DNA from 2 places in the Margalitia sp. FSL K6-0131 genome. Region 2 is predicted to be linked to the other one. Evidence: riboswitches for the same ligand, from Rfam matches in the RefSeq annotation. Region 2 holds a riboswitch; the other holds the start of a gene.

Region 1 (8,115 bases), 1.5 Mb from region 2:
AAACAATCCATCTAAATATCGATGGAATGTATTGTAGCGCTTGTTCTGGAAGAATTGAAAAGTCAGTTTTGAAATTGGAAGGAATTTTTGATGTAAATATTAACTTAGCAACAGAAAAAGGGAGGGTTGTATATGATTCGGCTTATATTTCAAATGAAACCATCCTAGAAAGGATAAAAAAATTAGGATATATTCCAACCCTAATAAATCAAAAAGACGAACAAGTTAATAAGGAGAATAATAAAGAAATTACTTCCTTGACTTGGAAGGTAATTGTATCGATTATGTTTTCCTTACCGTTAGTATTAACAATGTTTGTTCAATCTAACTGGATAAATATTGAATTGCCCCAAATGTTTTTTAGTCCATGGTTTCAGCTAATGCTTGCAACCCCTGTTCAGTTTATCATTGCCTTTCCTTTCTACGAGGGTGCTTGGAATGCCATTAAAAATCGTGGAGCAACAATGGATGTACTAGTTGTGATAAGTACAACATCCGCCTATTTTTATAGCCATTATCTTACAGTTCTTTCATTTAAGATGGATCATGATCTTCCTCCTATCCATCTTCATTATGAAACAAGTGTTTTGATTATTACATTTGTCTTGATTGGTAAATTAATCGAGGTAAAGACAAAGAGAAAAACAATGGATGCCATTCATTCATTAAATAAGTTAAAAGCAAATTCAGCAACTATTATTTTAAACGGCAAAGAGATAAAAAAATCTATAGGGGATATTAATCCAGGTGATGTTGTAATAGTAAAGGCCGGTGAAAAAATCCCTATTGATGGACAAGTTATGAGTGGTTTAACAACCGTAAATGAATCCATGTTAACTGGAGAAAGTATTCCGATTGAGAAGAAAAAAGGAAAAATTGTTTATGCAGGAACCATTAATTTATCAAATGTAATCACATTGAAAGCTACAAAAAAACATTCCGAGACCCTGTTATCAAAAATCATTGACATTGTAGAAGAAGCACAGCTTTCCAAACCTCCTATACAAAATATTGCAGACCGGTTTACAGCTTTTTTTGTCCCTGTTGTCCTTATTCTGGGCATGGTGACATTTCTTCTTTGGTATTTTATTTTAGCTCCCGGAGTAATGAGTGAAGCAATGGAGAAAATGATTGCAGTTTTAATTATTTCCTGTCCCTGTGCGTTGGGTTTAGCAACGCCATTGTCTATTATGGTCGGAAGTGGACGGGCTGCCAAGCTTGGAATTCTTTTTAAAGAAGGAAAAATGATTGAACTCCTAGGTAAAAATAATATTGTCGTTCTGGATAAGACGGGTACGATTACGGAGGGAAAGCTGCAATTAACAGATATCCTGGTTAGAGATATGGAGCAAAATTTATTTCTGCAGCTTGTCGGCTCTGTCGAAAAGGGAGTAAATCATCCAATAGGTAATTCTATAGTAGATGCAATAGAAAAAAAGATCAACGATATTCCTACAGCTGCAAGCTCAGAAGTAATGATTGGATATGGTGTAAAAGGAATTGTAATGGATAGAAAAATAAAGGTTGCCAGTGTCCATTATTTTGAAAAGCATCAAAAGACGCAGCTTAATCCAGTATATAAGCACCTCAAAAAAATGGAGGGAGAAGGGAAAACAGTCATGCTGGTTTCCATAGATAATCGTATTCATGGGATTATAGCTGTTAGAGATGAAATCAAAAAAACAGCAAAGAAGGCAATTACCAGTTTAAAAGGGATGGGCTTAAAGATTGTTATGTTATCCGGTGACAATCCGATAACGACAAAGAGTATTGCAAATATTACCGGTATTAAGCATTATAAATCAGAGGTTTCTCCACAAGGTAAGGCAAATTGGATAAAAGATTATCAAAAGGCAGGAAATCGAATTATTATGGTCGGAGATGGAATTAATGATGCACCGGCATTGTCCGTTGCGAATGTTGGGGTGGGGTTAGGGACCGGCACCGATATTGCTATTGAAGCGGGCGATATTACAATCATGAACGGTGATTTAAATAGGGTAGCGGATGCTATTAGCATCAGTAAAAAAACCATGATCAATATTAAGCAAAATTTTGCATGGGCATTTATGTACAATTTAATTTGTATTCCACTAGCCATGATGGGGATATTACCTCCTTGGTTTGCAAGCGCAGCTATGGCATTTAGCTCTGTCTCTGTTGTATTAAACTCCTTACGCTTGAAAAATATTTAAGTTCTGCATGTGAATAAGGGTGTGAATCAAGGGAAATTTATTAATTGAAACTTTTCATTAGCATGATTATCATTAGGATGATATACTTTCATTAACGTTAAAATTAGGAGGCAAGTGATTATGGCAATTTCACATGTAACAGATGCAAACTTTGCTGCTGAAACCAGCGAAGGTTTAGTATTAGTAGATTTTTGGGCAACTTGGTGCGGACCTTGTAAAATGATTGCACCTGTATTGGAAGAAGTGGATGCAGAACTTGGTGATAAAGTAAAAATCGCCAAATTAGATGTTGATGAAAATCAAGAAACTGCAAGTAAATATGGTGTAATGAGCATTCCGACTCTCATTCTTATGAAGGACGGACAAGAAGTAGATAAAGTAATCGGTTATCAACCGAAAGAAGCATTAGTTGAGTTTATCAATAAACATGCTTGATGAAAGAAAAGCGAAAGTGCCTTGCCGTATCCGCTAGCTGATAGGCGCTGTAGCTAGACAATGACTAAATTTAAGAATTATGTTATATGTTAAAAAACATATACTTTCTTATTATTTAAAAGGAAATCCGAGTCTTGTGACTCGGATTTTTTGAAAGGTGAAAGAAATGAATGAAATGATTAAAAATAAACTTGCCCTCCTTCCTGATCAGCCAGGCTGCTATTTAATGAAAGATCGACAAGGAACCATTATTTATGTCGGAAAAGCTAAAATCCTAAAAAATCGGGTAAGATCTTACTTTACGGGATCGCACGATGGAAAAACGCAAAGACTAGTAAATGAAATTGAGGATTTTGAATATATTGTTACCTCTTCGAATATAGAAGCATTATTACTTGAAATAAATCTTATCAAAAAACATGATCCAAAATATAATGTCATGTTAAAAGATGATAAAAGTTATCCATACATTAAATTAACCAATGAACGACATCCCCGTTTAATTACTACCAGGAAAGTAAAAAAGGATAAGGGAAAATATTTTGGCCCATATCCAAATGTACAGGCAGCCAATGAAACGAAAAAATTATTGGACAGAATTTATCCATTACGAAAATGCACCACACTTCCGGACCGTGTTTGCTTATATTACCATTTGGGGCAGTGTCTGGCACCATGTGTAAATGAAGTGAAGGAAGAAACCTATCAAAAAATGGTCGATGATATTAGTAGATTTCTAAACGGCGGATATCGGGAAATAAAAGTGGAATTAACGAAAAAAATGGAGCAGGCCGCCGAAAATCTAGAATTTGAAAGAGCGAAAGAGTATCGTGATCAAATTACCCATATAGAAACAACCATGGAAAAACAAAAAATAACGATGACCGATTTTACAGATAGAGATGTATTTGGTTATTCAGTAGATAAAGGCTGGATGTGTGTTCAGGTCTTTTTTATCAGGCAAGGGAAACTAATTGAAAGGGATGTTTCGCTGTTTCCAACCTATGATGAGCCAGAAGAAGAATTTTTAACATTTATCGGACAGTTTTATCTACTTCCGAATCATTTTAAACCGAAGGAAATTTTAATTCCTAAAGAAGTGGATAAAGAGCTTGCAGAGCAATTGCTAGAGGTGAAAACGATACAGCCAAAAATTGGGCCGAAAAAAGATTTAGTAAAATTAGCAGAAAAAAATGCGGCTATTGCCTTAAAAGAGAAATTTGCCTTGATAGAAAAAGATGAAGATAGAACCATTAAGGCAGTCGAGTCATTAGGGAGAGAAATGGGTATTTATACACCTCATCGCATCGAGGCATTTGATAATTCCAATATACAAGGGACAGATCCTGTATCAGCAATGATTGTCTTTATTGATGGCAAACCGGAAAAGAAAGAGTATCGAAAGTATAAAATTAAAACCGTTAAAGGACCTGATGATTATGAGTCTATGCGTGAAGTAATTAGAAGAAGATATACCAGAGTTTTAAAGGAAGGCCTGCCTTTAGCTGATTTAATTATTATTGATGGAGGAAAAGGACAAATAGATGCAGCAAAGGATATTTTAGAAAATGAACTGGGTCTTGATATACCTGTTGCTGGCTTAGCAAAGGATGAAAAGCATCGAACCTCACAGCTGTTGTACGGAAACCCGCTGGAAATCGTGCCATTAGGAAGAAACAGCCAAGAATTTTACTTGCTGCAAAGAATTCAGGATGAAGTCCATAGATTTGCTCTTACCTTCCACCGTCAGCTAAGAGGGAAATCTGCTTTTCAATCATCACTGGATGATATCCCTGGAATCGGGGAAAAACGAAAAAAATTGCTGCTTCGCCATTTTGGGTCTATTAAGAAAATGAAGGAAGCTCCTTTGGAAGAATTTATTGAACTTGGAATTCCACATAATGTAGCGGAAATTTTGAAAGAAAGACTAGAAAGTTAGTATAGTCAAAAAATAATGGTTGTGATATAATTTTAAAAAATTAAATCATTTATCACCTTCATAATAAAAGTGATAGAGGAGCAAAACTTATTAGTAAGAGCTTGGAGAAGAATGAGTTTCAATGAAAAGCTATGAAAGGAAGTTTTGCCGAAGTGGAAATTGGCTCATTTCAGTTTCTGCTGGTTCTGCATTGAATAAATGCAGGATTGTCAAGATGTGTGAGCATCTTGGAGAGCTATCTCGCGGTTGTGATTGTCGTATTATTTTTTACGTATTCACTAGAGCAATGAGATATCTTTCTCATTGCTCTTTTTTAGTTCTGCGAAGAAAGCAATTAGAATGGCACAGATAATAATTGGAAAGCGGGCGAAAAGATTGGGGCTAGTTGTACAAAAATTTGGCGGAACATCTGTCGGAACGATTGAAAGAATTAAAAATACGGCAAAAAGAGTTATAGCAGAAAAAAAGAAAGGAAATGATGTGGTTGTCGTTGTATCAGCAATGGGAAAAACAACGGATCAGCTTGTTTCACTTGCTAAGGAACTCTCTCCTTACCCAAGCAAGCGTGAAATGGATATGCTTTTATCAACTGGAGAGCAAGTAACCATTTCATTATTATCTATAGCGTTAGCGGAAGCGGGGTTTGAAGCTGTTTCATTGACCGGATGGCAGGCTGGAATACTAACGGAAAATGTACATAGTAACGCAAGGATATTAAACATTGATCAAACAAATATTAGGCACCACCTGATTGCAAATCGCATCATTGTTGTAGCAGGTTTTCAAGGGGTTAGTGAAAATAACGAAATTACCACACTTGGCAGGGGTGGATCTGATACAACTGCGGTAGCATTAGCAGCTGCACTTCATGCTGATAAATGTATGATTTACACCGATGTGACGGGTGTTTTTACTTCTGACCCTCGTTATATTCCTACTGCAAGAAAGCTTGGTGCTATTTCGTACGATGAAATGTTGGAACTCTCCAATTTGGGAGCAGGTGTGCTACATTCCAGGGCAGTAGAGTTTGCTAAAAATTACAATGTGCCATTGGAAGTGTGTTCAAGCATGGTTAATGAAGATGGAACGTTTATTGAGGAGGAAGTTCAGGTGGAAAAAAGCTTAATTGTACGCGGAGTTGCTTTTGAAGATGAAATCACAAGAATAACAGTTTTCGGTTTGAAAGATAAATTAACAAATCTATCTGGTATTTTTACGACACTCGCAAACAACAATATTAATGTAGATATTATTATTCAAAACCAAACAGATGGAGAAAATCCATATCTGTCTTTCACAATCAAGCACGAAGATTTACGGGATACTATTCAATTATTAGAGTCGAAACAAGACGAACTATGCTTTGATCATTTTGAATATGAATCCGGACTTGCAAAGGTTTCGATTGTGGGCTCGGGGATGATTTCAAATCCAGGTGTTGCAGCAAAAATGTTTGATTGTTTAACAAAGAATGAAATTCAAATAAGAATGGTGAGTACATCTGAAATTAAAGTTTCTACTGTTTTGGAAGAATCTTATATGGTAAGAGCAGCTCAACTTCTTCATACAGCATTTGGATTAGATGTGGTGGAGCAACAAGTATAATAAAAAAATTGCCCAGAAAAAAAAGCCTATATCAGGCTTTTTTTTTTGAATTCGAAATTACCCATTCATAATAGTATCCTTTATATCCCAACGAAGAATTATACGAATGACCTGCGTTTTTTTCATGACCTCTTCATAAGCTTCTGTTCTTACTTTTTTTTGTGCTTGAATTTGTTCCGCTAAAAACCCGGCTTCAAGTTTATAACATCCGTCTGTTTTTAATTTCAATTGTCTTGTAATAAGCGGGCTTGTGATTTCTAATTCCATGCCATGCTTATCTTGTTTCAGGATTTGTAAATAACCCCAACCTGCTTCTTCGAAAAAAGAAATAACTTCATCCATTGATACTAAAGGAAACTTTCTTGCAAGATGCTTTCCTGCCCAATATAAGATTTCAGGTGTTTCCTTTCCAAGTAATTCAGGTATTAACACTTCTCTGATTAGTTCATAGCCAAAGGCAGGGATTGTAAGCTGTTCGGTATTCTCCATGCTATCTTCTTCAATTTGTAATGACGCTCTCAAGTTATTCCCCTCTTTCTATAAGGCTCTTTTCTTAAACTTTGTTGCTTTTGTATACGAAAGGTCTTGGTTACAACCGTAATTAAGTTAAAAAATGGAAAAATCTATAAGAAAAGACGCCCCGACACCAAGCCATGTTACGATTTATAAATAATGACGAAAGCAACAATTAATGCAAAAACGTTTTACCATAAGGATATTATATACAAAAATAGAGGTCAGTTTGATAAAAAAATTTTACAAAATCGTAACCAAATATTGCATTTTGTTATTCAGATTTAATGAAACATTCATAAAATTATATGTGCAAAAAGGTCAAACATTATGGACATCTTTCGACTATTTTCTGTATACGTTTCCTTGACGCTTAATCTAAGGGGGAGTAAAATGGGTATGTCACATAAAAGCATAAAATTTGATGCATAGTAAGGAAAAATAAAAATGCTATATTTTAATTAGCATGTTTTGCTATGCACGCTCTAATCTAAGGGGGGTAAATTGTGGCCGGAAATCGTGAATTTTTAAACCGCAGATTACATTCATTGCTTGGTGTCATTCCAATTGGTGCCTTCTTGGTTGTCCACTTAGTAGTGAACCATTTTGCAACACATGGTCAAGCATCATTTAACCATGCAGTTTCATTTATGGAAAGTCTGCCATTCCTAATTTTCCTTGAAATTTTTCTAATTTATTTACCACTGCTGTTTCACGCAATTTATGGTTTTTATATTGCATTTACAGCAAAAAATAATGTGAGCAGACTAGGATTTTTCCGAAACTGGATGTTTCTTTTGCAACGAATTTCAGGTATCATCGTGTTTATTTTTCTTGTATGGCACGTGTATGAAACTCGAATTAAAGTTGCATTAGGTCAAGAAACACTTGATTTCCAATTAATGGAAAACATCTTGTCAAATCCAGCTATGTTTATTTGGTACATAATCGGAGTAGTTGCAACAATTTTCCATTTCTCAAATGGATTATGGTCATTCTGTGTAAGCTGGGGAATTACTCAATCACCACGTTCACAACAAATTTCGTCATATGTAATGTTAGTAGTGTTTGTGGTATTGACTATCATCGGTTTACGTGCATTATTCGCTTTTGCATATCCAGGATGGTTTGCTTAAGGAAAAAAGGAACGGAGCCACAAATTTGTTAGGATGTTTTCGTGTCTAACAAATAATTTTTAAGTTTTCATGAATGCGGATCTCCCTGTGATCTTCTGATGTACAGAATTCCAGCGGGGATCTCAATATTGGTTTTGTAGTTTTAAAAAGGAGTGAGTCACGATGAGTAAGGGAAAAATCATCGTAGTCGGCGGCGGGTTAGCCGGCTTGATGTCAACTATTAAAATAGCGGAAGCAGGAAAAAAAGTAGATTTGTTTTCTGTCGTACCAGTGAAACGTTCTCACTCTGTGT
Region 2 (8,115 bases):
GCACGTTTTCCAAATAAATATACTGTTTCAATGGAGATTGATGAATCGATGAAAGATGTATTGATTCCGCCATTTACCTTGCAGCCATTGGTTGAAAACGCGGTACATCATGGATTCAAGCATTTGGAAAAAGGGAAAAAAGGAGTTATTTCCATACATGCTTGTCAGGAAAATGGTAAAATCAACATTACAACGATTGATAATGGAGTAGGGATGACGGAAGACCAAAGAAGAAACTTAGGGACTAAAGCGGTGCATTCTAAAGAAGGGACCGGTACAGCGCTTTGGAATATTAAAAAGCGAATAGATGAGATATATGGACAAGTTGCGGATTTTAAGATAGAAAGTGAGCCAGCTTCTGGTACAAAAATTACTATTAGTCTGCCATTGGATGAACAGAAGTGGGGTGAGGAGTATGCTGAAGGCTTTTATCGTGGATGACGAACCATTAGCAAGAGATGAATTAAAATATCTTTTAAAAAGAACAAAACAAGTCGAGATTGTTGGGGAAGCAGATTGTATAGAGGATGCGTTAGAGATCGACGATACGTCTATTGATGTTTTATTTGTAGATATCATGCTTGCAAATGAAACGGGACTGGATCTAGTAGAAAAACTGAAGAAAAAGGGAAAGCATCCTGCCATTGTATTTGCAACCGCCTATGATGAATATGCCTTAAAGGCATTTCAATTAAATGCGATTGATTATATTTTAAAACCGTTTGAAGAGCAAAGAGTGCTGCAAACAGTGGAGAAAATTACAAGCTTTCTCCCTTTAAAAAATGGTGAGAAAGATACTGTAGCTGGTGAAAAAAAGACTCCATCTGATAAACTGGCGATTACCGTTGATGAGAGAATCATCATTATCCATATTCAAGATATTTTATATATCGGTACAATGGAGGGAAAAACCATTATTGTTACGGAAAAGCAAAAATACCAAACCAGTGATTCTTTGGTGACATTCGAGAAAAAGCTGCAAGGCACATCGATTGTCCGGGTTCATCGAGGATATCTTGTTAATTTAGATGCAATAGTGGAGATTCAACCTTGGTTCAATTCTACGTATAATTTAGTCATGAACGATGGGGAATCGGTTCCTGTCAGCAGAACATATACAAAAGAACTGAAACAATTAATCGGATTTTAAAAAGTTCGGGAAGGGACATGCTTCTCGAATTTTTTCATTAACGGAATAAGTAGCATCATGGGAGCTTCGGATTTTACTTGTACATACACAAGTAAGTTAACGGATTTCTGAATCTTCTCCCAGCGGAAAAGGGTTTTGACTTGTCTTTGTATGATTTCGCTTCATTTCGTTTGCGCTTTTCTAACAAAAACAGACAAAGTTTTTCAAAAATTTTGTGCACTTCATATCCGCAAATTTGTATTTCACCCCGATATTTCTGCATTTTACGGTGAAAAGCCAATGTCAGCGTTTTCATTACGTAAAATGTAGATAAGTTATATAAAAGAGTCAAAGGGGTGTCATAAAATGAATGCGATTACAATTGTAATAGGATCGATTTGTATATTGATGATTGCTTATCGTTTATATGGAACGTTTATGGCTGCCAAGGTGTTAAAGTTAAATGATGCAACACCGACACCAGCACATGAATTTAATGACGGAAAAGATTACGTTCCTACGAATAAATGGGTGACTTTTGGTCATCATTTTGCGGCGATTGCTGCTGCTGGTCCATTAGTTGGGCCGATATTGGCAGCCCAATTCGGCTACCTGCCTAGTTTACTTTGGTTATTGATCGGTGCGGTTATTGGGGGAGCGGTACATGATGCGGTCGTATTATTTGCCTCTATGCGCCGAAAAGGGAAATCATTATCAGAAGTGGCAAAGGAAGAAATGGGACCTGTTGCCGGATTTTGTACAGGCTTAGCGATGCTTTTTATCATTACGATTACGATGGCCGGTCTATCGATGGTTGTGTTAAATGCATTGCAAAATAATCCATGGGGTACTTTCTCGGTTGGTATGACGATTCCGATTGCAGTCGGAGTGGGAATCTTTTATAAGAAGACAGGAAATTTAAAACTGACAACAACAGTAGGGTTTATTTTAATCATGGTTGGCGTGTTTGTTGGTCCATATATAGAAGGAACAGCATTAGGCGACTTTTTAACATTAGATACAAAAACATTGGCTATTATTTTACCTATTTATGCGTTCTTTGCTGCCGCTTTACCAGTATGGTTATTGCTTGCTCCGCGCGATTATTTGAGCAGCTTCATGAAGATTGGTGTATTTGCTGCTTTAATCATTGGGGTGTTTATTATTAACCCATCGATTAAAATGCCGGCTCTTACAGACTTTATCCATGGCGGTGGCCCGGTAATGGCTGGTCCGGTATGGCCGTTTATCTCCATTACGATTGCTTGTGGCGCTATCTCTGGATTCCATGCCTTTGTCGGCTCGGGTACAACACCAAAAATGCTTGATCGATGGACAGATATTAAAGTTGTTGGTTTTGGTGCAATGTTAGTAGAATGTGTAGTGGGGATTATGGCATTAGTAGCAGCAACTGCATTACAGCCTGCTGACTACTTTGCTATTAACTCTACACCGGAAGTGTTTAAAACATTAGGAATGCATGTTTCACAGCTGCCGCATCTTGCCAGTGAAATTGGTTTAGGATTAGAAGGACGTACAGGAGGGGCTGTAACACTTGCGGTTGGGATGACTTATATTTTTACAAAGATTCATTGGTTCTCCCATTTAGCGCCCTACTTCTTCCAATTTGTTATTATGTTTGAAGCGGTATTTATTTTAACAGCAATCGATTCAGGTACTCGTGTAGCACGTTATTTAATTCAAGATTTCTTTGGTGAAATTTATAAGCCTTTGAAGAAAACGGATTGGTTGCCAGGATCTATTTTTGCTAGTGCAGTTGCGTGTCTTTTATGGGGTTATCTTCTCTTCTCAGGAGATATCGGATCTGTTTGGGCACTATTCGGAGTTTCTAATCAATTAATGGCTTCCATCGGATTAATCGTTGGAGCAACCGTTATCTTGAAAATTGCAGATAAGAAGCGATATATGCTGACTTGTTTAATCCCTCTTGCTTATTTATATGTAACAGTGAACTACGCGGGATACTGGATGGTTAAGAACGTATACTTAAATCATGCAGCTGCCGGTTATAGCCTTCTAAATGGTGTATTGTCTATCATCATGCTCGTTCTTGGCTTAGTGATCATGATTACAGCAATTAAGAAATGGATTGAATTGTTAAGCACTCCACACGTAAAGATGGAAAAGATGTCTACGGGAAATATTTAATCAGATGGAAAAAGAGCAGGGAGTTTTCTCTGCTCTTTTTATTTAAGGATAAAAAAGCACAAAATATTTAAACATTCAAATTATTGAACGAATTCAACCTTGTCTAGCTCCAGCGCCTATCGGCTAGCGGATTTCTCCGTCTCCTCCCTACGATAAGTCAACATCAGTTGAAAATGGAAGTGCTATTTTCACTTGTTCGTGAACTACCTCACTGTGTTTCCTTTATCTCAGTCGAAGACTACGAAATCCGTACGCCGATGAGCAATGCGCTTGCGCTTTTCTTATGACTTTTGAAGTTTATTTCTATCAGGAGCTCCCGGCGGTTTTTCCAACCATTTACGGTCGACTAGAATGTCAAACCCCTGTTTAGAATATAAAAGGATCTCCGCGATAAATTTACTATAATGGGCAGACAAATCTGTTCTAAATGATAAGGAAAGTGCATGGCCGATAAGGGTGATGTCAATGGCATTTAGTGCGGAAAATAGCGTCATGACAAGCTTATCTGAAAATGGTGATTCGGTAGATTCCGTGACCTCCATATTTATCGGCACAAGCCCTAAAAGATCTTCTTTCATTAAAACTTCGTTAAAAAGATTAATTTGTTTCTCTGAAATTTCCTTCCCTTTTTTCAAGTACTCTTTAATTTCCGGATCCTTAATTACTTGGAGTAAGCCAGTACAAAGCAAAATGGCGAAATAATTTCGTTCAATATTTGAAAAAATTTCTGTAATCTCTACCACATTTAAAGGACGTTTTTTTCCAATAAACCCATTTATATACGATTCCTTTTGGATATATTGAACCTCTTTAGGATAAGGAATCATTGGCGGCCGATCATATAACCCCTTTGATAACAATAAAGAAGTGGAGGCCTTTAAAAGATCCGTGTTTTCTTTTACAATAGACGTGAAAAAATCCTGTATATCTATACGGCATATATCAGTGGTGATAAAAGAATACAAGACCATGTCCATTTTACTAAGCGAATACACAAAGGTTAAGGCAAAAGGGTCATAAAATAAAGGTGGCGCCTCTAAGTTAATGTCTTGATCGGTATATCCATCCGGAATTGGAATTTCTTCTTGTGTAAACAGTTCTCTCAAATAATGCAATCTTTTATTCGAGGATGCTAAAGCTTGATCGAGAATAGCTTTTATCTCGGAATCCTTAATATGATGGAGAAAATACGTAATTAGGCACCACTCCATACTGCTGTTCATATAAGTGGACCAAAGTCCGCCAATTTCAGCGCTTGTAAGTCTTTGTGCCAATTTATGCCCCTCCCTCTAAGTAAACGTAGTATTAGAATTTGATAAATAGGGGAATTCTATTCGTAATGAGAGGGTTCGTTATTATTTGTAATGAAATTTTTTTGTTCAGAACAAAAGCGAAAGCGTCATGTTCATCGTTAGAAGATAGGCGCTGAAGCAGACGTAGACCATTCTTTTAAGGTGGTAATAAATATTTAAGCAATGAAAAAGACCGTCTATTTGACGGCCTTAAGATGGTTAATTTTTATACGTAAAATCACATTCCTGAAGCGGAACTACTTTCGTTTTCTTTGTAAACTTATAGCCGAGCCACACAATAATAAATAATGGCAATCCGATATAGGACACTAAAATTCCGTTCCAATCAATTTTATCGGCTAAAAAGGCAGGATAGTTTTGTCCAAGGATCACGATAGCACATAGAATAAAAGCGAAAATCGGACCGAATGGAAATAGCTTAGATCGATATGGAAGCTCTTTTAAATCCCGCCCTTGTGCTACATATGCTTTACGGAAGCGGTAATGGCTAATGGCAATTCCAAGCCATGCGATAAAGCCCGACATCCCGGAAGCATTTAATAACCAAGTGTATACAACCCCATCTCCGAAAAGGGAAGCAAGGAAAGCTAATGTTCCAATTAAAGATGTAACAATTAAAGCATTGACCGGTACACCATTTTTGTTTAACTTCGCCAAAAACTTCGGAGCTTTTCCTTGTCGTGCTAGGTCCCAAAGCATTCGTGTAGAAGCGTACATTCCTGAGTTACCGGCAGATAATACGGCAGTTAAAATAATAGCATTCATAACAGACGCGGCAAAAGCAATCCCGGCTTTATTAAATATAATCGTAAATGGACTCATTGTAACATCAGAATCTGCTAAGCTTTTATCTGTGTATGGAATTAATAATCCAATGACAAGAATTGCTAAAACGTAAAACAGAAGGATTCGCCAAAATACTTGTTTTACTGCTTTTGGAATACTTTTCTCAGGATTATCACTTTCTCCAGCTGCAATTCCCAGAAGCTCTGTCCCTTGAAAGGAGAAACCGGCAGCCATAAAGATTCCAAGCATCGCCATAAATCCTCCATGGAAAGGAGCATCTCCTATTGTAAAGTTTTTAAAGCCAACCGGGCTATTTCCCATAATCCCGAAGATCATTAAAAATCCGGTAATAATAAACACAATAACGGTAATAACTTTTATAATGGCAAACCAAAATTCCGCTTCTCCAAAGCCTTTAACAGAAAGATAGTTCAGTAAAAACATGATAATTAAACAAATTGCACTCCAAATGATAGATGGAGTATGCGGAAACCAGAATTTCATAATAATGGTTGCTGCTGATAATTCCGCGGCAATCGTAATCGCCCAGTTATACCAATAATTCCAACCAAGTGCAAATCCGAGAGAAGGATCGACGAATTTGGTGGCATAAGTACTAAAAGTACCGGCGACTGGCATATAGGCTGCCATTTCCGCCAGACTGGTCATTAAGAAATAAACCATAATTCCAATTAATAAATAGGCAACGATAACTCCTCCTGGACCCGCGGTATGGATAGCTCCTCCACTTGCAAGGAAAAGTCCCGTTCCGATTGTCCCACCGAGAGAAATCATCGATAAATGACGTGATTTAAGGCTCCGCTTTAAAGTTTGAGGCTCACTTTTAGCTTGTTTTGCATTTGATAATGAATGTGTTTCCAAAGTTGTCACTCCTTTTCATTTACTGCTGGTGTCCAGATACCACATCTCTGGGTGTCAGTCACCATGCATTTCATGTCTCCAGCTTCGGTGCCTATCGATTAGCGGGTTCGTAAACCGTACGTCGATGGGCAAGGCGCTTTTCTTCGAAGGAGTGGGGAATCAAAAAAGCCATCGAAAGTAAAATCGACGGCTTATCACAATACCCCGCATCATACCTTCCGAAAGATAGCACAACACGTTTGTCTGGTAAGAACAAACGTGACAGTTCTGTTCCTATTTGGAGACAGCCCCAGCCAAATAATTCAAAGAAAATGATTTGACTTCGGCGACTATTCCTTTCAAACGGAGTCTTCGGTGTTCTTTGCACCTCGTCCGTCCTACTATTAAAAGTCGCGACCTCTACCTCACCGGTCTGATGAGGATTTTAATATTTAATTAGTACAGTGATTAATTATAAGGGATATTCGACAAAAATCAATAGATTTTGTGAATAAAATAGGAAAAAGGGATGGTGGTAATTTCCGGTAGCCCTAATAATACTGAAAATAATATTAAACGGACATGGAATCCGTTATATTAACAAAATGACCCTAATTTAAGCTCTTAGCGGACACTGAGTCCGTTATTTGCGAAAAAACATTAGGAATTCATTGCTTTTTTACAAAATAACGGAACCTGTGTCCGCGAAACTTAGGAAAGAACCTATTTTGTCACACATAACGGAACTGGTGTCCGTCAAATTAACCAATTCAGTTTTCTACTTGAACAGAACTACTTTTTAAAATGGTAAGGTAGTGTCGCCACAACGATATCCTTACTCCATAGAAGCCTTGTTCGGATCAGCAAAGCAGATTGGTTATGCAGGATGTTATGCCACCTTTTTTTCGGAATAAACTGCGGTACTAAAACAGTGACCACATACCCACTTTCAGCTACTTTTGACTGAATGGTTTCGAGAAATTTACATAATGGATATATAATGCTTCGGTATGATGAATGAAGTGTCACTAATCGCACTCCATTGTTCAACTCTGCCCATTTTTGTTCCATTCTTTTTTCATCTTCCCGATCAAATGCCACGTAAACTGCAATCACTTCGTCCGTAAGCGATTTTGCGTAATTAATTGATCGTTCTACAACAGTTGTAATACCGGCAACTGGAACAATAAACACATTCCCGTTAATTTTTTCGAGAACTGGATGAGAGCAACGCAATTGTTCACTAACCGCTTTGTAATGTTTATTAATAGTATGGAAAAGGTATACGACTGCTGGTAAAAAGATGACAACAAACCATACTTGATGGAACTTTGTAACAAAAATAATCGCAAAAACAAGGAACGAAATAAGGGCACCAACTAAATTAATAATTAATTTTAACATCCAGCCATTTGGCTTTTGTTTAATCCATTTAATAATCATCCCGGTTTGAGATAAGGTAAACGGAATGAATACCCCGACTGCATAAAGCGGAATCAAATGCTCTGTTCTTGCTTTAAATCCAATGATTAATAATATAGAAGCAATACTTAAAAAGATGATTCCATTTGAATAGCCTAAGCGGTCTCCCCGCATCGTAAACATCCTTGGCATATATTTATCTCTAGCGAGGTTATATGCGAGCTGTGGAAAAGCGGAAAAACCCGTATTTGCAGCAAGGACAAGGATAATGGCTGTTACTGCTTGTATAAAGTAATAAACATAATTTCTTCCAAATGTATGAGAAGCAATTTGGGAAACAACTGTTTCTGTCGCCTTTGGACCAATTCCGTACCAGTAGGATAAAAACGTAATACCACTAAATAGTACTGCCAGTATTCCGCCCATCATTGCTAA

What was found. Region 2 has a riboswitch for lysine ahead of NSQ59_RS02095 (amino acid permease). Riboswitches for the same ligand answer to the same signal wherever they lie in the genome.
Region 1: it holds a riboswitch for lysine, as region 2 does, so the genes downstream of both, NSQ59_RS09195 (aspartate kinase) here and NSQ59_RS02095 (amino acid permease) in region 2, are expected to answer to the same signal.

What each region holds. Positions count from the first base shown of each region.
Region 1 covers NZ_JBBOZS010000001.1:1,899,608-1,907,722, forward strand. Annotated here, with positions in the region: gene NSQ59_RS09180 (heavy metal translocating P-type ATPase) at 1-2,195, shown strand, start outside; gene trxA (thioredoxin) at 2,316-2,630, shown strand; gene uvrC (excinuclease ABC subunit UvrC) at 2,797-4,569, shown strand; lysine riboswitch at 4,635-4,815, shown strand; gene NSQ59_RS09195 (aspartate kinase) at 4,945-6,174, shown strand; gene NSQ59_RS09200 (YslB family protein) at 6,232-6,696, opposite strand; gene NSQ59_RS09205 (succinate dehydrogenase cytochrome b558 subunit) at 7,194-7,823, shown strand; gene sdhA (succinate dehydrogenase flavoprotein subunit) at 7,986-8,115, shown strand, end outside.
Region 2 covers NZ_JBBOZS010000001.1:402,937-411,051, forward strand. Annotated here, with positions in the region: gene NSQ59_RS02075 (sensor histidine kinase) at 1-441, shown strand, start outside; gene NSQ59_RS02080 (LytR/AlgR family response regulator transcription factor) at 416-1,150, shown strand; gene cstA (carbon starvation protein CstA) at 1,496-3,298, shown strand; gene NSQ59_RS02090 (DUF3231 family protein) at 3,580-4,572, opposite strand; gene NSQ59_RS02095 (amino acid permease) at 4,810-6,279, opposite strand; lysine riboswitch at 6,498-6,689, opposite strand; gene NSQ59_RS02100 (APC family permease) at 7,051-8,115, opposite strand, start outside.